Sphaerotilus microaerophilus: one gene and its partner. The protein of the gene in region 1 binds, or shares a complex with, the protein of each later gene. Links are inferred from orthologs where the notes say so. Each region holds a gene or a part of one and is shown on either strand. Other genes may lie near its edges. The genes, in order: NGK70_RS14185 and NGK70_RS19830.

Region 1 (9,176 bases):
CAACCATCGTTTGCTCGAACCCATCGGCTACATCCCGCCGGCAGAGGCTGAGGCAAACTACTACCGGCAGCGCGCCAGTCAGACCACCACGGTGGCGGCCTGACTTAAACCAAACAGCCTCCACGGAAACCGGGGCGATTCACACTGCTCCACCCCGAAGGTCTCAGTGCGGGCAATCGGCTGGCCGTGTTGTCCATCGGTGGTGGGCACGTTACCGATCTGCTGTCGCAACCGGAGTCGGATTGGCTTCTGAAGGCTGCAGACTTCCCATACGACACTGTGCAAGAGTTGGCCATCGACTACGGTCTCGGCACTTTGCGCGGCGATCGCGCATTGCTCGAAGTGGTCGCGCGAACTGCGATCGAAGTGCTTGCCGAGTCTTCGGTCACCGGAACACGGGCAAACGTCGGCGTTTGGATGGCGAGTTCACTGGACCGCGCGCAGGCGAAGCTCGGCTTTCGTATCGTCCATCAAGGTCGAGTAGTTCACCGCGGCGCCATTCGAGGCACGGACTTGACTTGGAGTGAACGCGACCTTGCCGTCGTCGGCGTTGGCAGTATCGAGGTTCCAGCCGGCTCCGTCGTTCAGTGCATCGCATCATACGCTGGCGAGGCTCACCACGTTCAGTGGCGCGCTGATCCCACATCCTTCCTGAACCCCCGGGGCGCCATCCTCTCGCTGGTCGATCCCTCGGGCTCGCTGACACAGACCTACCTGCACCCCGAGATGCCGCCAAGAGGCAAGGCAGCCGACGACTTTGAGGCAGCGATTGCCTGGCTGCTTTGGGCACTGGGTTTCTCCGTCGCATCTTTCGGGACGCACGCCAAGACGCGCGACACCTTTGATGTCATTGCGACGACGTCGCACGGGGATTTCTTGGTGGTGGAGTGCACACTGGGTCTGCTGCGCGCGGAAGGAAAACTATCGAGGCTGGCGGCTCGAACAGTCAATGTGCGAGATTCGCTGGCCGCATCCAACATGAAGCATCTGCGGGTGCTGCCGGTCATCGTCACCGCCATGACGGGCGAACAGGTTGCTGCGGATGCCGGGCCAGCGGCTGATCTGGGTGTATTGGTCATCACGCGCGAGGATCTCGACGAAGTGCAGAACGAGCTCGTACGGTTCCCCGACGCAGACTCGTTATTTGAACGAGGTCTTCGCGCCGTGCAGGACCGCCAGTCTGCGCGCAAGGCGCAAGACGGCACGGACCGATAGAGTGATACACAGGGAGCTGCCGATGCGACTTGATCCAAGAACACTGGATCGACTGATTCACGCCGCCCGCCGGTTTGAGAGGATCGAGCAGCGATTCGTGGAGTTCAGCGATGCACGCGACTGGTTCAAGTGCCCGCAGTGTCTGTTGGGTCCAGTGACGGTGGAGCAAGGCGAAGACTTGCGCTGCGTGATCGCGTCGTTCGGCACAACCACCGTGGCGAGGTGGTCCATCGAGGGTTCGATCCACACCGGCACCCGTTCCCCACCCGCACAGGTCTTCAGCTTCGACCTGCAGGACCAGGGTTTCCGCGAAGCGCGGCCAGATTGGCATGGACAGCGCGCGGCCGCTAGAGTCACGCGCATGTGCACCCGCTACATCACCCCCGAGCAGGCGGCCATCGAGCGCTTCTGGCACATCGGCGCGCGCAACCAGCCGCGATGGTGGGCGCATGACATGTTCCCGGCCTACGCCGGCCCATTTCTCCGCGCTGCCCGTGACACCGTTGCGCCCGGGCGCGAGCTGGTGGTCGGCCAGTGGGCCCTGATCCCTTGGTTCGCCAAGGAGCGCAAGCTCAAGTACCCCACCTGCAACGCCCGGTCGGAAGAGCTGGCCCAGAAGGCCAGCTACAAGCACCCCTGGGCGCGTGGACAGCGCTGCGTCATCCCGGCGGCCGCCTTCTTCGAGCCCTGCTGGGAGACGGGCAGGCACGTGCCATGGCGCTTCACTCGCGCAGATGGCGAGCCCTGGAGCCTGGCCGGGCTGTGGAGCACCTGGACCGATCCGGCCACGGGCGAGCTGGTCGAGTCCTACACCATGCTCACCCTGAACGCCGATGCCCACCCGCTGATGGCGCGGATGCACAAGCCCGACCCCAAGCGGCCGGCCCACCTGCAGGACAAGCGGTCGGTGGTGCCGATCGAGCCTGAGGACGTGGACACCTGGCTGCACGCGCCCCTGGAACAGGCGGCCCAGCTGGTGCGGCTGGCATCGGCCGAGCTGTTCGTGGCCGAGCCTGCGCCGACCTGAATGGCACCGGTGGCCGCGTCTGGGAACAGCGGCTGCAGGTTCCTGGTGCCCCCAACCCAAAAGGGGGTCCGGCGCTGCGGAACATTCACGCCCGCTTCCCCCTTTCGAGTGACCCCCCGCGCCGCCAGGGCTCAGCAAGATGGCTGGGCATCACGGTGATGCGACTTGATTCGATGGGGGAATTCATCATGCTTCAGCCGAAGTTGATTCTTGGCCTGGAACGGCGCAGCGACCCGGATTTGCTCGCCTACGGCGGCGCAGCGGTGACTGCGATGAAGGAGAACCCGGTGTTTCCTCAGCCCTGGGGCGACGCCACACCCAGCTGGGATCAGCTGGATTTGGCCTACCAGGGGTACCGGGACGCCTACTACGCAGCGTTGACGCACGACTCGCAGAAGATCGCGGTGCGCAAGGAAACGCGGCGCAGCTTCGTCGAGCTGCTGAAGCGCCTGGCCGCTTACGTGGAGTTCACGGCCAACGGCGATGTGGCCAAACTGGGCAGCACCGGCTTCGAGCTCAGGCAGGAGCAGGCGCGCGCCTCGAATGGCAATGGTGCGCTGCCGGGGCCGATGGCTGGCCTGCGCGGTGCACCGACCGAACACACCGGGCGGATCGAGCTGCATGCCAACCGCGCCGAGGGTGCGCTGGGCTACGAGGTGCAGACCGCGTCCACCGACCCGAGCAGCGTGAGTACTGAAGCCTCGGTCTGGTCGCACGTGCAGACGGTGTTTTCGGTACAGCGCTTCACTGTCGATGACTTGAGGCCCGGCTTCGTCTGGGTGCGCATGCGCGGGGTCAACAACCGGGGTTCCGGACCCTGGACGAGCCCGCTGCGGGTGCTGGTGACCTGAGAGGCTGAGCGGGGGCGAGGGCGGGAGGAGGGCAGGGGGGCAGGGTCACTGGCCAGCGCTGCCTTGCCGGCGGAGTCGCCGGTGTGGCTCATGTGTCCGAAGTTGCCGACATGGGTGAAATCGAACGGCAGGGCCGACGCGGCGACTGCCAGGCCAGCCATCAGCGGAAAGTGACGGCACAGTCAGCGTGAGTGACCCAGGCAACGGCTTGAATCCCAGGTCACGGCGCCCTGCGGGTCAGGAAACATCTGCTGCATCAAGAAGCCCATGACAGCGGCCATGTCCTGCTTCACGTCCTTGTCCAGGATATGGACCACATGCAGGCCCAGCCCCGCCAGAAAGGCGTCGCGTTGTGCGTCATAGTCCGCCTTGTCGTCGTGACTGCTGCCATCCACCTCGACGACGGTGTTCTTCTCGGCGCAGAAGAAGTCCACGATGTAGTTGCCAATGATCTTCTGCCGGTCGAAATCCAGCCCCTTGAACTGCCCCTTCCTGAGCTGATTCCAGAGCAGCACTTCGGACAGATTGCCCGCCTTGCGCAATGCCTTGGCCCGTTCCTTCAACCGAGGGTTGAACGGCAACGACCGATAGTTCCGGGTGAACCTGGAACCGTCCCCATTCCCCTCCTCCGGAGGGGTGCCCCGCAGGGGCGGGGTGGTTGCATTCAAGTCTCGTTGTGCCATCGTGAACCACCCCGTCAGGCTTCGCCTGCCACCCCTCCAACGGAGGGGAATCAATGCTGCGTTGCCTGCCCCTGGCGGCCGGCGTCTCCATTCCCCTCCTCCGGAGGGGTGCCCCGCAGGGGCGGGGTGGTTGCGTTCAAGTCTCGTTGTGCCATCGTGAACCACCCCGTCAGGCTTCGCCTGCCACCCCTCCAACGGAGGGGAATCAATGCTGCGTTGCCTGCCCCTGGCGGCCGGCGTCTCCATTCCCCTCCTCCGGAGGGGTGCCCCGCAGGGGCGGGGTGGTTGCATTCAAGTCTCGTTGTGACATCGTGAATCACCCCGTCAGGCTTCGCCTGCCACCCCTCCAACGGAGGGGAATCAATGCTGCGTTGCCTGCCCCTGGCGGCCGGCGTCTCCATTCCCCTCCTCCGGAGGGGTGCCCCGCAGGGGCGGGGTGGTTGCATTCAAGTCTCGTTGTGACATCGTGAATCACCCCGTCAGGCTTCGCCTGCCACCCCTCCAACGGAGGGGAATCAATGCTGCGTTGCCTGCCCCTGGCGGCCGGCGTCCCCATTCCCCTCCTCCGGAGGGGTGCCCCGCAGGGGCGGGGTGGTTGCATTCAAGTCTCGTTGTGCCATCGTGAACCACCCCGTCAGGCTTCGCCTGCCACCCCTCCAACGGAGGGGAATCAATGCTGCGTTGCCTGCCCCTGGCGGCCGGCGTCTCCATTCCCCTCCTCCGGAGGGGTGCCCCGCAGGGGCGGGGTGGTTGCATTCAAGTCTCGTTGTGCCATCGTGAACCACCCCGTCAGGCTTCGCCTGCCACCCCTTCAACGGAGGGGAATCAATGCTGCGTTGCCTGCCCCTGGCGGCCGGCGTCTCCATTCCCCTCCTCCGGAGGGGTGCCCCGCAGGGGCGGGGTGGTTGCATTCAAGTCTCGTTGTGCCATCGTGAACCACCCCGTCAGGCTTCGCCTGCCACCCCTCCAACGGAGGGGAATCAATGCTGCGTTGCCTGCCCCTGGCGGCCGGCGTCTCCATTCCCCTCCTCCGGAGGGGTGTCCCGCAGGGGCGGGGTGGTTGCTGAACCTCACCTGTCCGATCGTCCCGGTGGCTGACAGCCGCCCTCCAGCCACGCTGCGGCGCTGGCACGCGTCAGCTTGAAGCTGGGCGGCACGCGCACTTCGGCGATCGTGTCGCCCCAGGCGCCGCGTGCGCTGAGCAGCGCGTAGGGGTGCTCCTCGTCGGGCACGATGTCGATCATCACCACCACCGATCCATCCGTGCCGGTCAGCGTGAACTCCTTGTGCAGCTCGGCGTGCCGCTGCTGCTCGTGGCGGCGCAGCACCTCGCCCGCCGTCTTGACCAGGGTGTTGAAGGCGGCCTGATCGAGCGGCTTGGGGTTCTTCTTGTCGCGCCCCATGGTCCAGGGGCCGACCAGGGCCGGCTCGGCTTCGCCGGCCTTGTACATCGCGACGGCCCAGCCGTCGTCGTCGTTGTTCTTGATGACCTGGGCGGTCCAGCCGTTGTCACGCCAGCGGCGTGGCTCGTGGATGGCTTCGTTGTCGGGGCTTTCGGTGGGCATGGTCAGGCTCTATCCCTTCGCGCCAGGCTGCTTCAGCCAGGGCAGCAGCACCGGCCAGACGTTGGCGAGGATGCGCGGATGCGCCGCCTCGTTGGGGTGGATGCGGTCGGCCTGGAACCAGCGCATCGGGTCGGCATCGTCAGCCACGCCGGCCAGCAGGAAGGGCAGCAGGGCGGCTGACTCCTGTTTGGCGACCTGGGGGAACAGGGCCTGGAAGTCCCGCGTATAGCCCGGCCCGTAGTTGGGCGGCACCTGCATGCCGATGAGCATGACCTTGGCGCCGGCGGCCTTGGCCTGTTGGGCCATGGCGGCCAGGTTGGCGCGGGTCATCTCCAGGGGCAGGCCGCGCAGGGCGTCGTTGCCGCCGAGCTCGATCACCACGTGGGTGGGGCGATGCTGGGCGAGCAGGGCGGCCAGGCGCGAGCGCCCCCCGGAGGTGGTGTCGCCGCTGATGCTGGCGTTGACCACCTCGGTGCCGGGCAGTTCGGCCTTCAGGCGCTGGTCGGCCAGGGCCACCCAGCCGCTGCCGCGGCGCAGGCCGTATTCGGCCGAGAGGCTGTCGCCGACCACCAGCAGGCGTCGTTTCGGTGAGGGGGCCGCGGTCGTGGTCGGGGTCGAAGCGGCACAAGCCATGCCGGCGGCGCCGGCCAGCCCGAGCAGGATAAAGTGCCGCCGGTCGACACTGACACCAACACCTACGCAGCCGGCGCGCTGCCAGGGCTGCAAACGCATGGGCAAGAACATCATTGAAGTCAAGGGCGTGACCAAGCAGGTCCGCGATGCCACGGGGGTGCTGACGATTCTGCACGAGATCGAATTCAGCCTCGCCGAGCGCGAGTCGGTGGCGATCGTCGGCGCCTCGGGCTCCGGCAAGAGCACGCTGCTGTCCATCCTGGCGGGGCTGGACCTGCCGACCAGCGGCCAGGTCCGGCTGGCGGGGGTGGACCTGTTCACGCTGGACGAGGACGCCCGCGCTGCGGTGCGGGGCGAGCGCGTGGGCTTCGTGTTCCAGAGCTTCCAGCTGATGGGCCACCTGAGCGCACTGGAGAACGTGATGCTGCCGCTGGAGCTGCGCGGGGACCGCCAGGCCCGCCGCCTGGCCACCGAGATGCTGCAGCGCGTCGGCCTGGGCGAGCGCCTGGGGCATTACCCGCGCCTGCTGTCGGGCGGCGAACAGCAGCGCGTGGCGCTGGCGCGCGCCTTCGTGCTGCGCCCGGCGGTGCTCTTTGCCGACGAGCCCACCGGCAGCCTCGACCATGCCACCGGCGAGGCGGTGATGCAGCTGATGTTCGACCTCAACCGCGAGGTGGGCACCACGCTGGTGCTGGTGACCCACGACCCGGCAATCGCCTCCCGTTGCGACCGCCAGATCCGCATCGAGGCGGGGCGGATCACCGCCGACGTGGCCGTCCGCGCCCCTGGCGGCGATGCCGCTGCGGCCCTGGCCGGCGGTGCCGCCACTGATGCCGCTGCTGATGCCTCCGCCGTTGCCGCCACCGCGGCAGCCGCTTGAATTCCTGATCGGACCCCTGATGCCTGCCAACCTGCTGTTCGGCTTCCATGCCCTGACCGTGCGCCTGAAGATCGCGCCGCAAACCGTGCGCGAGCTGTACTTCGACCCGTCGCGGCGTGACGCCCGCATGCGCCACTTCGTCGAGCGCGCCCGCGCCGCCGGCGCCACGCTGGTGGAGAGCGACGACGCCCGCCTGTGCAAGCTGGCCCACTCGCCGCGCCACCAGGGCGTGGCCGCGCGGGTGGACCCGCTGCCGCAGCGCCACTCGATCGACGAGCTGCTGGAGGAGCTGGAGGCCGTGGGCGGCGTGCCGCTGCTGCTGCTGCTCGACGGCGTGACCGACCCGCACAACCTCGGCGCCTGCCTGCGCGTGGCCGATGGCGCGGGCGTGCAGGCGGTGATCGCGCCGCAGAAGAACGCCGCGGGCATCAACGCCACCGTCGCCAAGGTGGCCAGCGGCGCGGCCGAGACGGTGCCCTATTTCATGGTGCCGAACCTGGCGCGCACGATGGGCGAACTCAAGGAGCGCGACCTGCGCCTGATCGGCGCCAGCGACGACGCCGAGGCGTCGATCTACGACGTGGACCTCACCGGCCCTGTGGCCCTGGTGCTGGGCGCCGAGGGCGACGGCATGCGCCAGCTCACCCGCCAGACCTGCGACCAGCTGGTGCACATCCCGATGAGCGGCGCGGTGGAGAGCCTGAACGTCTCGGTGGCCACCGCGGTGTGCCTGTACGAGGCGCTGCGCCAGCGCCGGGCGGCGGCGCAGGAAGCAGAGGATGCGCAGGAGCAGGAGCCTGTGGAGCCCGAGGAGGCTGACGCAGATCGTGAAAACGACACACCCGGCTGAGTACACTGCGGGCGTTGCCACGCACCGCCGTCACGCCCGATGCCCGTCCTCGCCGTTCCTCACCCCCTGATTCGCCACAAGGTCGGCCTCCTGCGCGAGGAAGGCTCGACCAAGAAGTTCCGCGAGCTGACCGGCGAGATCGCCCGGCTGCTGGTCTACGAGGCCACGGCCGACTTCCCGCTGGAGCCGGCCACGGTCACCGGCTGGTGCGGCGAAATTCCGGTGGAGCGCATCGCCGGTCGCAAGGTCACGCTGGTGCCGATCCTGCGGGCCGGCCTGGGCATGCTCGATGGCGCGCTGGACATGATCCCGAACGCGAAGGTCAGCGTGGTGGGCGTGGCGCGCAACCACGAGACGCTGCAGCCCGAGCCCTATGTGGACCGCTTCGTCGGCCACCTGGACGAGCGCACCGCGCTGATCCTGGACCCGATGCTGGCCACCGGGGGTTCGATGATCGCCACCGTCGACATGCTCAAGGCGCGGGGCTGCCGCGACATCCGCGCGCTGGTGCTGGTGGCAGCGCCCGAAGGCATTGCCGCGCTGGAGAAGGCCCACCCCGACGTGCGCTGCTGGACGGCCGCCATCGACAGCCACCTCAATGCCGACGGCTACATCCTGCCCGGCCTGGGGGACGCGGGCGACCGCATCTTCGGCACCCGCTGAGCCGCGCCGCCGACTGACAAGGATCCACTTGATGAAGACCTCCCTGAGCCCACGTCGCCTTGGCGCCACCTGCACGCTACTGGCCGGCGCCGCCTTGCTGGCCTTGGCCGGCTGCACCCAGGAAACCCAGAACGAGATCCGCCGCGGCATCCAGAACTGGACCGGCACCAACGGCGTGCTGGAGATCTACGCGGGGGACAAGGTGGTCAAGCGCTTCGTCAAGATCGACAAGATCAGCACCGCCTACGGCACCGACGACACCAATCCGCGCCCGTATCGCTACGGCTACGGCATCCTGGACGAGAACCTCAACGGCACGGCCGACGACGGTGAGAAGCGGGTCTACTTTGAGATCAGCGACTACTCGACGCCCTACGTCTTCCACGAAAGCCCGCGCTGAGCCCCAGGCCGGCGCGACATCGATCTCGGCTCAGACCCAGCCGGCCGCGCCAACCAGCGCGCCCAGGCCGATCAGCCACATCGGACTGACCTGGGTGCGCAGCATCACCAGCAGCGTGAGGCCCAGCAGCAGCCAGGCGCTCCACTGGTGGCGCACGGGCGTGGCCAGCACCCAGCCGGTCGACCAGAGCAGGCCGATGGTCAGCGGCGCCAGACCGGCGGTGAAGGCGCGCACGCCGAGCCGCTCGCGCCGGCTGCCCAGCCAGCGTGAGGCCGCGAAGGCCAGCGTGGAGCTGGGGATCAGGATGCCGGCCATCGTGGCGACCATGCCGGCCAGGCCGGCCACGTTCCAGCCCAGCACGGCGACGAAGAGGATGTTCGGCCCCGGCGCGGCCTGCGCCAGGCCGATC
Region 2 (9,413 bases), 1.4 Mb from region 1 along the record:
GCGTGCGGCGACCGGGTCTGCGCGCCCTGCGTCAGCACGCTGACCACCGACGGTGCCGCCTGGCGCGCCGCCAGGGCATGCCCCGTCACCGGCGCGTCGGCCGAGGCGCCCCGTGCGCCCGCTGGCGCGCTGTGCACCATCACCTGCACGCCCGCCGCGCTGCTGCGCCCGGCCAGCCACTGCGGCTGCAACGTGGCCAGCACGAAGACCACCGCCACCGCCACGGTGACGGCTTGCGAGAATACGAGCCAGAGCCTGCGCATGTCAGGAAATGAAGGATCTACCGCCGTGGAAACCCGTCGCGACGCACTCACTGCCCACCTGGACCAACTGCTGGAGGTGCCTCGCTTCAGCGATTATGGGCCGAACGGCCTGCAGGTGGAGGGGCGGGAGACGATCCGCCGCCTCGTCACCGGGGTGACCGCCAGCGTGGCCCTGATCGACGCGGCCATCGCGGCCGGGGCAGACGCTCTCCTGGTCCACCACGGCCTGTTCTGGCGCGGCCAGGACGGGCGCGTCACTGGCTGGATGAAGCAGCGCCTGGCCCGGCTGCTGCAGCATGACATCAACCTCTACGCCTACCACCTGCCGCTGGACGCGCATGCCGAGCTGGGCAACAACGCACAGCTCGGCCAGCGGCTGGGCTTCACGGCGCAGGGCCGCTTTGGCGAGCAGCAGCTGGGCTGGCTGGGTAGCCCGCCGGCGGGCATCGGCGACGCTGCCCAGCTGGCCCGCCACGTCGGCGAGCGGCTGGGGCGCACCCCCGTACTGCTGCCCGGCGACGGCCGGCCGCTGCAGCGGGTGGCCTGGTGCACCGGCGGCGCGCAGGGCTGGTTCGAGTCGGCCATCGCGGCGGGGGCGGACGTCTACCTGACCGGCGAGATCTCCGAACCGCAGGCGCACTACGCCCGCGAGACCGGCGTGGCCTACCTGGCCTGCGGCCACCACGCCACCGAGCGCTACGGCGCCGAGGCGCTCGGCGCCCATCTGGCGCAGCACTTCGGGCTGGCGCACCAGCACATCGACATCGACAACCCGGCCTGAGCAGGGTGCCGACGCGGCGGGTCGATCAGGCGGGTCGATCAGGCGGGTCGATCAGGCCGGTCGATCAGGCAGCGAGCTGCGTCGCGGCCGGGCCGAAGGCAAAGCCGTCCATCGCCAGCAGGCCGGCGTCGACGCTGTCATGGATGCGCAGCGCGGCGTGGTCGGCACCGCCCGCTCCGGCCGCCACGTAGAAGGGCAGCCAGTGCTCGTCGGTGGGGTGCTGCTCGGCCGCGTGGGGCGCCTGGCGGCGGTAGTCCCACAGCGCCTCCCAGTCGCGCGCCGCGCCGCGCTCGACCACCCAGTCGCGGAAGGCCGCCACATCGGGCTCGACCGACCGCTCCACGGCCCCGCGGTGGCCAAAGAAGCGCCGCAGGTTGTGCGTCATCGCGCCGCTGCCGATGATCAGCACGCCCTCGGCGGCCAGCGGGGCCAGGGCCGCGCCGATGGCCCACTGCTGGCGCGGCGTCCAGTTCGGCACCAGCGACAGCGGCACCACCGGCACCTCGGCGGCGGGCCACATGCGCTTGAGCAGCGTCCAGATGCCATGGTCCAGGCCGCCAGCGGCCACCGCTTCGGTGGCGATGCCCGCCTCGGTCAGCCGCCGCGCCACATCGACCGCCAGCTGCGGGTCGCCCTGGGCGTCGTACTGCTGTTCGTAGAGCTCGGCCGGGAAGCCGCCGAAGTCGTGGATCGCCCCGTGCTTGCGCTCGGCCAGCACCACCGGGCGGCGCGTCGCGGTGTGCGGCGAGACGACCAGCGCAGCGCGCGGACGGCCAAACTCGCGCTCGATGCGCGCACCGAGCCCGTCGAGGAAGTCACTGGCCGGCGAACGCTCGATCGCGATCATCGGCGAGCCGTGGGAGAGGTAGAGGGTGGGCAGGACGTTCATGATGATTGACATTGCAACACGCCGACCCTGAGGCGACATTCGGCGGCTTTGCACGCTCCATTCGGCGCTGTCACCGCGCATGGTGTACCTTGGCGGCCATGTCTGCCACGCCCCTGAGCCCGGCCCTGCCGCGCCCCGCCACCCGCGCCGATCGCCCCCCTTCCGTCCTCCGCCTGGCCTGGCGCCAGCTGCTGCGCGACTTCCGCGCCGGCGAGCTGCGCCTGATCGGACTGGCGGTGATCCTGGCGGTCGCCGCGCTCAGCTCGGTGGGTTTTTTCTCCGACCGCCTGCAGGGTGGCCTGGCCCGCGACGCACGCTCGCTGCTCGGCGGCGACGCGGTGGTGGCGAGCGACCAGCCTCTGCCGCCTGACTTTGCGCGCACCGCTGCGCAGATGGGGCTGAAGCAGGCGGTCACGGCGAGCTTCCCGAGCATGGCGCGCGCGCCCGAGGAACGTGGCGAGCGCACCCTGCTGGTGGCGGTCAAGGCGGCCAGCGCCGGCTATCCGCTGCGCGGCGCGCTGCGCATCAGCGATGCGCCGGCCACTGCGCAAGGTGCCACACCAAGTGGGGCCGCCTCGGCCCACCGCGAGGTTGCCCAGGGCCCGGCACCCGGCAGCGTCTGGGTCGATGCCGCGGTGCTCGATGCGCTGCAACTGCGCCTGGGCGACACGCTGATGCTGGGCGAGGCGGGGCTGCGCGTGGCCGCCGTGCTGCGGGTGGAGCCCGACCGGGGCGCCGGCTTCATGAACTTTGCCCCGCGGGTGCTGATGCACACCGCCGACCTGGACGCCACCCGGCTGATCCAGCCGGCCAGCCGCGTGACCTGGCGTCTGGCGGTGGCAGCGTACGACGGGCGTGGCGCCAGCACCGCGGTGAAGGGCTACGTCAGCTGGGCCGAGGAGGCGCTGCAGCGCGAGCGGGTACGCGGCGCGCGCGTCGAATCGCTCGACAGTGCCCGCCCGGAAATGCGCCAGACGCTGGACCGCGCCGGCCAGTTCCTGCAGCTGGTGGCCGTGCTGGCTGCGCTGCTGGCCGCCGTGGCCGTGGGCATTGCCGCGCGCGGCTTTGCGCTGCGCCACCTGGACGCCTGCGCCATGCTGCGCGTGCTCGGCCAGCCGCAGCGGCGCATCGCTGCCACCTATGCGCTGGAGCTGCTCTGGGTCGGGCTGCTCGCCAGCGCCCTGGGGGTGCTGCTGGGCCTGGTGGTGCACCAGGGCTTCGTCTGGCTGCTGGCCGGGTTGATCGACGCCCAGCTGCCGGCGCCGACTGCGTGGCCGGCGGCGCTGGGTGGTGGCGTCGGGCTGATCCTGCTGGCCGCCTTCGGTCTGCCGCCGGTGCTGCAGCTCGCCAGCGTGCCGGCGCTGCGGGTGATCCGGCGCGACCTGGGCGAGCCCCGCGCCGCCTCGCTGCTGGTGCTGGCCACCGGCATCGCCGGCTTTGCCGGACTGCTGATGCTGGCCGCTGCCGACCTGAAGCTGGGCGGCATCGCCGTGGGCGGCTTTGCCGCCGCCTGGCTGTTCTTTGCCGGCAGTGGCTGGCTGGCCGTGCACCTGCTGCGCCGCCTGGTGCCCGAGGTGGGCGCGCCACGCTGGCTGACGCTGGCCAAGCGCCAGCTGGCGGCACGCCCGGGGCTGGTCGTGCTGCAGGTCAGCGCCCTGGCGGTGGGCATGATGGCGCTCGTCCTGCTGGTGATGCTGCGCACCGATCTGGTCCGCAGCTGGCGGGCGGCGACGCCGCCGGACGCACCGGACCGCTTCGTCATCAACGTGCTGCCCGAGCAGGGCGAGGCCTTCCGCGCCACGCTGCGCGACGCGGGCGTGGCTCGCTACGACTGGTACCCGATGATCCGCGGCCGGCTGGTGGCGGTGAACGGCCGCGAGGTGAAGCTGGAGGACTACGCCGCCGACCGCGCCAAACGGCTGGTCGACCGCGAGTTCAACCTCAGCCACGATGCCGCGCTGCCGGCGCACAACCAGGTGGTGGCGGGGCGCTGGCAGGCCGACGAGGCGGACGCCCTCAGCGTCGAGGAGGGCCTGGCGCAGACCCTGGGGCTGAAGCTGGGCGACCGGCTGCGCTTCGACATCGCCGGCAGCCCGGTGGAGGGCCGTATCAGCAGCCTGCGCAAGGTGGACTGGGCCTCGATGCGGGTCAACTTCTTCGTGCTGTTCCCGCGCGCCCGGATGACGGACCTGCCGGTGACCTACATCGCGGCCTTCCGCGCGCCCGACGGTGCGGGCCAACGCGGCTTCGACGCCACGCTGGCGCGGCAGTACCCGAACATCACCAGCGTGGACGTGTCCGCGCAGATCGCCCAGGTGCAGCGGGTACTGGACCAGGTGGTGCAGGCGGTGGAGTTTCTGTTTGCCTTCACGCTGGCGGCCGGTCTGCTGGTGCTGTTCGCGGCGGTGAGCGCCAGCCGTGAGGCGCGCGCGCGCGAATTCGCGCTGCTGCGGGCGATGGGCGCGGGCAGCCGACTGCTGGCGCAGGTGCAGCGCGCGGAGCTGCTGTCGGTGGGGGCCCTGGCCGGCCTGCTGGCCAGCGCTGCCGCGATGGGCGTGGGCTGGGCACTGGCGCGCCAGGTGTTCAACTTCGACTGGAACGCGCCGCTGTGGGTGCCGCTGGCCGGCACGGCCGCCGGTGCGCTGCTGGCGCTGGGGGCCGGCTGGTGGAGCCTGCGCGAGCTGCTGCAGCGCCCGGTGGTCGAAACGCTGCGCCGCGCGGCGGACTAGCGCCGCGGGCAGGGGCGGATCAGAAGCTGGCGTCGAGCGCGCCGAGCTCGTCGCCGGTCAGCACCGACTCGATGTCCACCAGGATCAGCATGCGCTCGGCGACGTTGGCGATGCCGCGGATGTAGCGGGTGTCGACCAGGGCATTCATCGCCGGGGCAGGCTGCACCAGCGCCGCGTCGAGCTGGATCACGTCCGACACGGCATCAACCACCGCGCCGATGACCCGCCCACGCATGTTCAGCACGATGACCACGGTCATGGCGTTCAGCTCGGCGCTGTCGCAGCCCAGCTTCAGGCGCAGGTCGATGATCGGCACGATCACGCCGCGCAGGTCCACCACCCCCTTCAGGAAGGCCGGTGAGTTGGCAATGCGCGTGGGTGCCTCGTAGGAGCGGATCTCCTGCACCTTGAGGATGTCGACCCCGTACTCCTCGCCGCCCAGGCGGAAGGTGAGGAACTCACCCGCACTGGCAGCGGCACCGCGGGCGGCGTTGGCCGACTGACGACCGTAGGACGCGAGGGATTGTTCGGCGAGCGCGCTGCGCGGCCGGTCCTGGACGATGCTCATGGGGGACTCCTGTCGAACAGGGAAGGCAGTGAACGCTGGGAACGCGGTGGACGCGGGGAAGGCAGAACGGGCAGGTTCGGCCGCTGGCAGCCGGTGCGCTGGCCGAGCCCCGCAGGAGGGTTATCGGCAGGCACCGGGGATTCAGTAGGCGGCAGGATTCAGAAGGTGGTCCAGTCGTCGCCTGCCGTCGCGACCTGGGTTGCGGCGGCCTGGGTTGGCACGGCAGGCTGGGCGCGGGGAGGCTTCGGCGCGGGGGCCGCCGCCGCACGCGCTGCCTGTGCAGGGGCCGGCTGCGCACGGGCTGGCTCCGCGTGACCACCGGCCACGTGGAAGGCCGCCACGACCTCGGTCAGGCGCCGGGACTGCTCGCGCAGGCTCTCTGCCGCGGCGGCACTCTGCTCGACCAGCGCCGCGTTCTGCTGCGTCATCTGGTCGAGCTGGGTGACCGCGCCGTTGACGTGGCCCAGCTCGACGCTCTGCTCGCTCGCCGCCGAGGTGATCTCGCCGATGATGTGATTGACCCGCTGCACATCGGCAACCAAGGCACCGATGGTGGTCCCGGCAGCGTGGACCAGCCGCCCGCCACTGTCCACGGTCTCGACGCTGGCAGCGATCAGGCCCTTGATCTCGCGCGCCGCATCGGCGCTGCGCTGCGCCAGGCTGCGCACCTCGCCAGCCACCACCGCAAAGCCACGGCCCTGCTCGCCAGCACGCGCGGCTTCCACCGCCGCGTTGAGCGCCAGGATGTTGGTCTGGAAGGCGATGCTGTCGATCACGCCGATGATCTCGCCGATCTTGCGGCTGGAGCCGCTGATCTGCTCCATGTTGTCAACCACCTGGGCCATCACCTGCCCGCCCCGCTGGGCGGCCTCGGCCGCGGCGCTGGCGAGCTGGTTGGCCGCGCGGGCGGAATCCGCCGTCTGCCGCACGGTGGTGGTGAGCTGCTCCATGGAGCTGGCGGTTTGCTGCAGCGAGCCGGCCGTCTGCTCGGTACGGCTGGACAGGTCCTGGTTGCCACTGGCGATCTCGCTGCTGGCGGTGCCGATGGCCTCGGTGGTCTGGCGGATGTTGCCGACCATGCCCGCCAGCGCCCCCTGCATCTCTGCCAGCGCCGCCAGCAGGTGAGAGCACTCGTCGCGGCCGGTGACGACGATCTGGCGGGTCAGATCGCCCCGCGCAATCGCCAGCGCGGTGGCCTCGGCCCGCCTGACCGGCTCGACGATGCTGCGCGAGTTCATCAGCGTGAGTGGGGCCACCAGGATGAACGCCACCGCGAGTGCCGCGGCGAGCGACCACCAGGCCATTTGCACCGTCCGCTCCTGCACGCGGACCGCCGCAAGCGTCTCCGCATCGAGAGCCGACGCCAGGATCTCGACCTGCGCGTCCACGTCACGGACCAGATCCTTGGCAGAAGCCATCGCCTGGTTTGCCGCCGGCGCGTCGTTGAAGCCACCGATCTCGACCGCCTGAAAAACCGGCTTCGCCTTGTCGGCATACTGGGTCATCAAGCTGCTGATCTTGCGCGCCGGATCACCCCTGCCGGCCGCCTCGGCACCTTCCAATCGATGCGCACTGTCCAGGACCTGCGCGACCGCAGCCTGCCACTTCGGGCGATAGGCTCGTTGCTGCTCGGCACTGTCGTAGTTGATCAGCAAATCCTTCTCATACCGGCGCACATTTCCCAAGGCGGTACGCAGGCCCGCCAAGATCACCGTGCTGCCGTGGGTCGACTCCATGTGACGGGACGCGCCGGCCGTGACCTCATTCAGTCCCCACAGAGCCGTTCCGCCGACCAGGGCGAGAAGACAGAGCACCATCGCGATGGCGCCCAGCATGCGCAAGCGGATCGTGAACGACCGCAGCAGGTTCATCGGGCTCATGGCGTCTCCCCGGCGCAGGACGGCGACAGGGCGCCGCCTGCGAAGTCAGCGTCAGTGACGCGAGCGGCGCACCAGCGAGCCGGTGTCCAGGATCAGCGCGACGCGGCCATCGCCCATGATGGTGGCGCCGGACACATCCGTCACCTTGCGGTAGTTGGCTTCGAGGTTCTTGACCACCACCTGCTGCTGGCCGAGCAGCTCATCGACCAGCAGAGCCACGCGCCCGCCCTCGGCCTCCACCACGACCATGATCGAGGAGACCCGCTCGAAGTCGAAGCGCGGCACGTCGAACACCCGCTCCAGCTCGATCACCGGCATGTACTCCTCGCGCACCTGCACCACGCGGCCCGTGCCGCCGATGGTCTTGATGGTCTTGTCGGTGACCTGGAAGCTCTCGACCACCGAGGCCAGCGGCAGGATGTAGACCTCGTCGCCCACGCCCACGCTCATGCCGTCCATGATCGCCAGCGTCAGCGGCAGCCGCACCTTGACACTCATGCCGTAGCCTTCGGCGGAGTCGATCTCCACCGAGCCGCCCAGCGAGGTGATGTTCTTCTTCACCACGTCCATGCCCACGCCCCGGCCGGACACGTCGGTCACCACCTCCGCGGTGGAGAAGCCGGGCGCGAAGATGAGCCCCCAGACGTCCTGGTCACTCATCGAATCGGGGGCGTCCAGGCCGCGTTCGCGCGCCTTGTTCAGGAGCTTCTCGCGCGACAGACCCTTGCCGTCGTCGCGCACCTCGATGACGATCGAGCCGCCCTGGTGCGAGGCCGACAGCGTGATCGTGCCCACGTCCGGCTTGCCCTTGGCGAGGCGTTCGTCGGGCATCTCGACGCCGTGGTCGCAGGAATTGCGCACCAGGTGCGTCAGCGGGTCGGTGATCTTCTCGATCAGGCCCTTGTCCAGCTCGGTGGCCTCGCCCTGAGTGACCAGCTCCACCTTCTTGCCCAGCTTGCTGGCCAGGTCGCGCAGCATGCGGGGAAAGCGGTTGAACACCGTCGACATCGGGATCATGCGGATCGACATCACCGCTTCCTGCAGGTCGCGGGTGTTGCGGTCGAGGTCGTTCAGCCCGGCCACCAGCTGCTGGTAGACCACCGGGTCGAGGTCGCGGCTGTTTTGCGCCAGCATGGCCTGGGTGATCACCAGCTCGCCCACCAGGTTGATCAGCTGGTCGACCTTTTCCACCGCCACGCGGATGGTGGTGGAGTCGAGGCCGCCGGTGCTGGCCTTGTCATTGCGCACGGCTGGGGCGGAGCGGGCCGCCTCGGCACGTGGCGCTGGCGCGGCGACGGGCGCTGCCGGCGCCACGGCTGGCACGGGGGCCGCCGCCGGTGCCGGCGGCAGCGCCGCTGCAACCCCGTCGGACGTCATGGCCGTGGCCGGTGCGCCCGGCGCGTCGTCGAAGAAGCCATAGCCCGGATCGGCCGCGGCCTTGGCCGGCACGGCCGGGGTGGGCACGCCCGCAGCCTGGCCAACCTCCTCGGGCGGCACCCCCGGATTGCCGGGATAGAACCCGTAGCCCGGGCCGAGCGGCTGCAGCTGCACCTGCTCGCGGGCGACGTGGAAGGTGAACAGGTCGATCAGCTCGGCATCGCTGCTGGTGGTGACCACCTTGAAGCGGCGCATGCCGTCGATGGGGCGCCCCATGTCGAGCGGCTCGATGCTGCCCAGGTCCGGGATCTCCTTGAACAGCTCCTGCAGGTTGTCGGCCAGCGAGACGTCCTTGAGCGGACCGACCCGCAGTTCGAGCTCACGCCGGCCGGGCACCGCTTGTGCAGGCACCACCGCAGTCTGCGAGGCCGCCGACGGCGCCGCAGCGACGGTGGACACATCCGCTGCAGCTGGCACCTCGCCGCTGGCCAGCGAACGGATGTGGATCAGCAGCTCGGTGGTATCAACCAGCTCGCGGCCCGAGCCCTGGTGGCGCTCCAGCTGGGCGCGCAGCGCATCGCCCGCACCCAGCAGCACGTCGACCATGCGCACGTGCGGCTGCAGCTCGTGGCGGCGCAGCTTGTCCAGCAGGGTCTCCATCTCGTGGGTCAGCTCGGCCACGTCGGCAAAGCCGAAGGTGGCGGCGCCGCCCTTGATCGAGTGGGCACAGCGGAAGATGGCGTTGAGCTCCTCGTCATCCGCCGCCGCGACGTTCAGCTCCAGCAGCAGCTGCTCCATGCGCTGCAGGTTCTCGCCGGCTTCTTCGAAGAAGACCTGGTAGAACTGGCTCAGATCGATACCCGCCCCGGAGGAGGCGGAACTGTCGGACATCATGTCGGCCATGGCAAAGACCCCTTGGAATCCTG

Evidence for each region.
Region 2: the proteins of NGK70_RS14185 (region 1) and NGK70_RS19830 are in contact, whole or in part, in a cryo-EM structure (PDB 9GE8), measured with the Escherichia coli proteins. The link is inferred for Sphaerotilus microaerophilus from one-to-one orthologs.

Annotation. Positions count from the first base shown.
Region 1 is NZ_AP025730.1:3,280,543-3,289,718, reverse strand. What follows is about bases 4,213-7,142. They hold NGK70_RS14185 (arylesterase), read right to left. Parts: upstream 6,074-7,142; coding sequence 5,351-6,073; downstream 4,213-5,350. Other genes in these bases: rlmB (23S rRNA (guanosine(2251)-2'-O)-methyltransferase RlmB), read left to right, coding at 6,874-7,142; NGK70_RS14180 (ABC transporter ATP-binding protein), read left to right, coding at 6,072-6,854; NGK70_RS14190 (hypothetical protein), read right to left, coding at 4,847-5,341. In the rest of the region: NGK70_RS14210 (hypothetical protein), read left to right, coding at 187-1,215; NGK70_RS14205 (SOS response-associated peptidase), read left to right, coding at 1,313-2,242; NGK70_RS14200 (hypothetical protein), read left to right, coding at 2,431-3,093; NGK70_RS14195 (endonuclease domain-containing protein), read right to left, coding at 3,276-3,674; more of rlmB, read left to right, coding at 7,143-7,704; upp (uracil phosphoribosyltransferase), read left to right, coding at 7,744-8,367; NGK70_RS14165 (hypothetical protein), read left to right, coding at 8,399-8,767; NGK70_RS14160 (chromate transporter), read right to left, coding at 8,798-9,176. UniProt on the Escherichia coli protein: TesA is a multifunctional esterase that can act as a thioesterase, lysophospholipase and protease.
Region 2 is NZ_AP025730.1:4,643,766-4,653,178, forward strand. What follows is about bases 1,696-4,862. They hold NGK70_RS19830 (ABC transporter permease), read left to right. Parts: upstream 1,696-2,031; coding sequence 2,032-4,662; downstream 4,663-4,862. Other genes in these bases: NGK70_RS19825 (dioxygenase family protein), read right to left, coding at 1,696-1,933; NGK70_RS19835 (chemotaxis protein CheW), read right to left, coding at 4,682-4,862. In the rest of the region: NGK70_RS19815 (S1C family serine protease), read right to left, coding at 1-263; NGK70_RS19820 (Nif3-like dinuclear metal center hexameric protein), read left to right, coding at 289-1,044; more of NGK70_RS19825, read right to left, coding at 1,109-1,695; more of NGK70_RS19835, read right to left, coding at 4,863-5,230; NGK70_RS19840 (methyl-accepting chemotaxis protein), read right to left, coding at 5,389-7,110; NGK70_RS19845 (chemotaxis protein CheW), read right to left, coding at 7,162-9,390.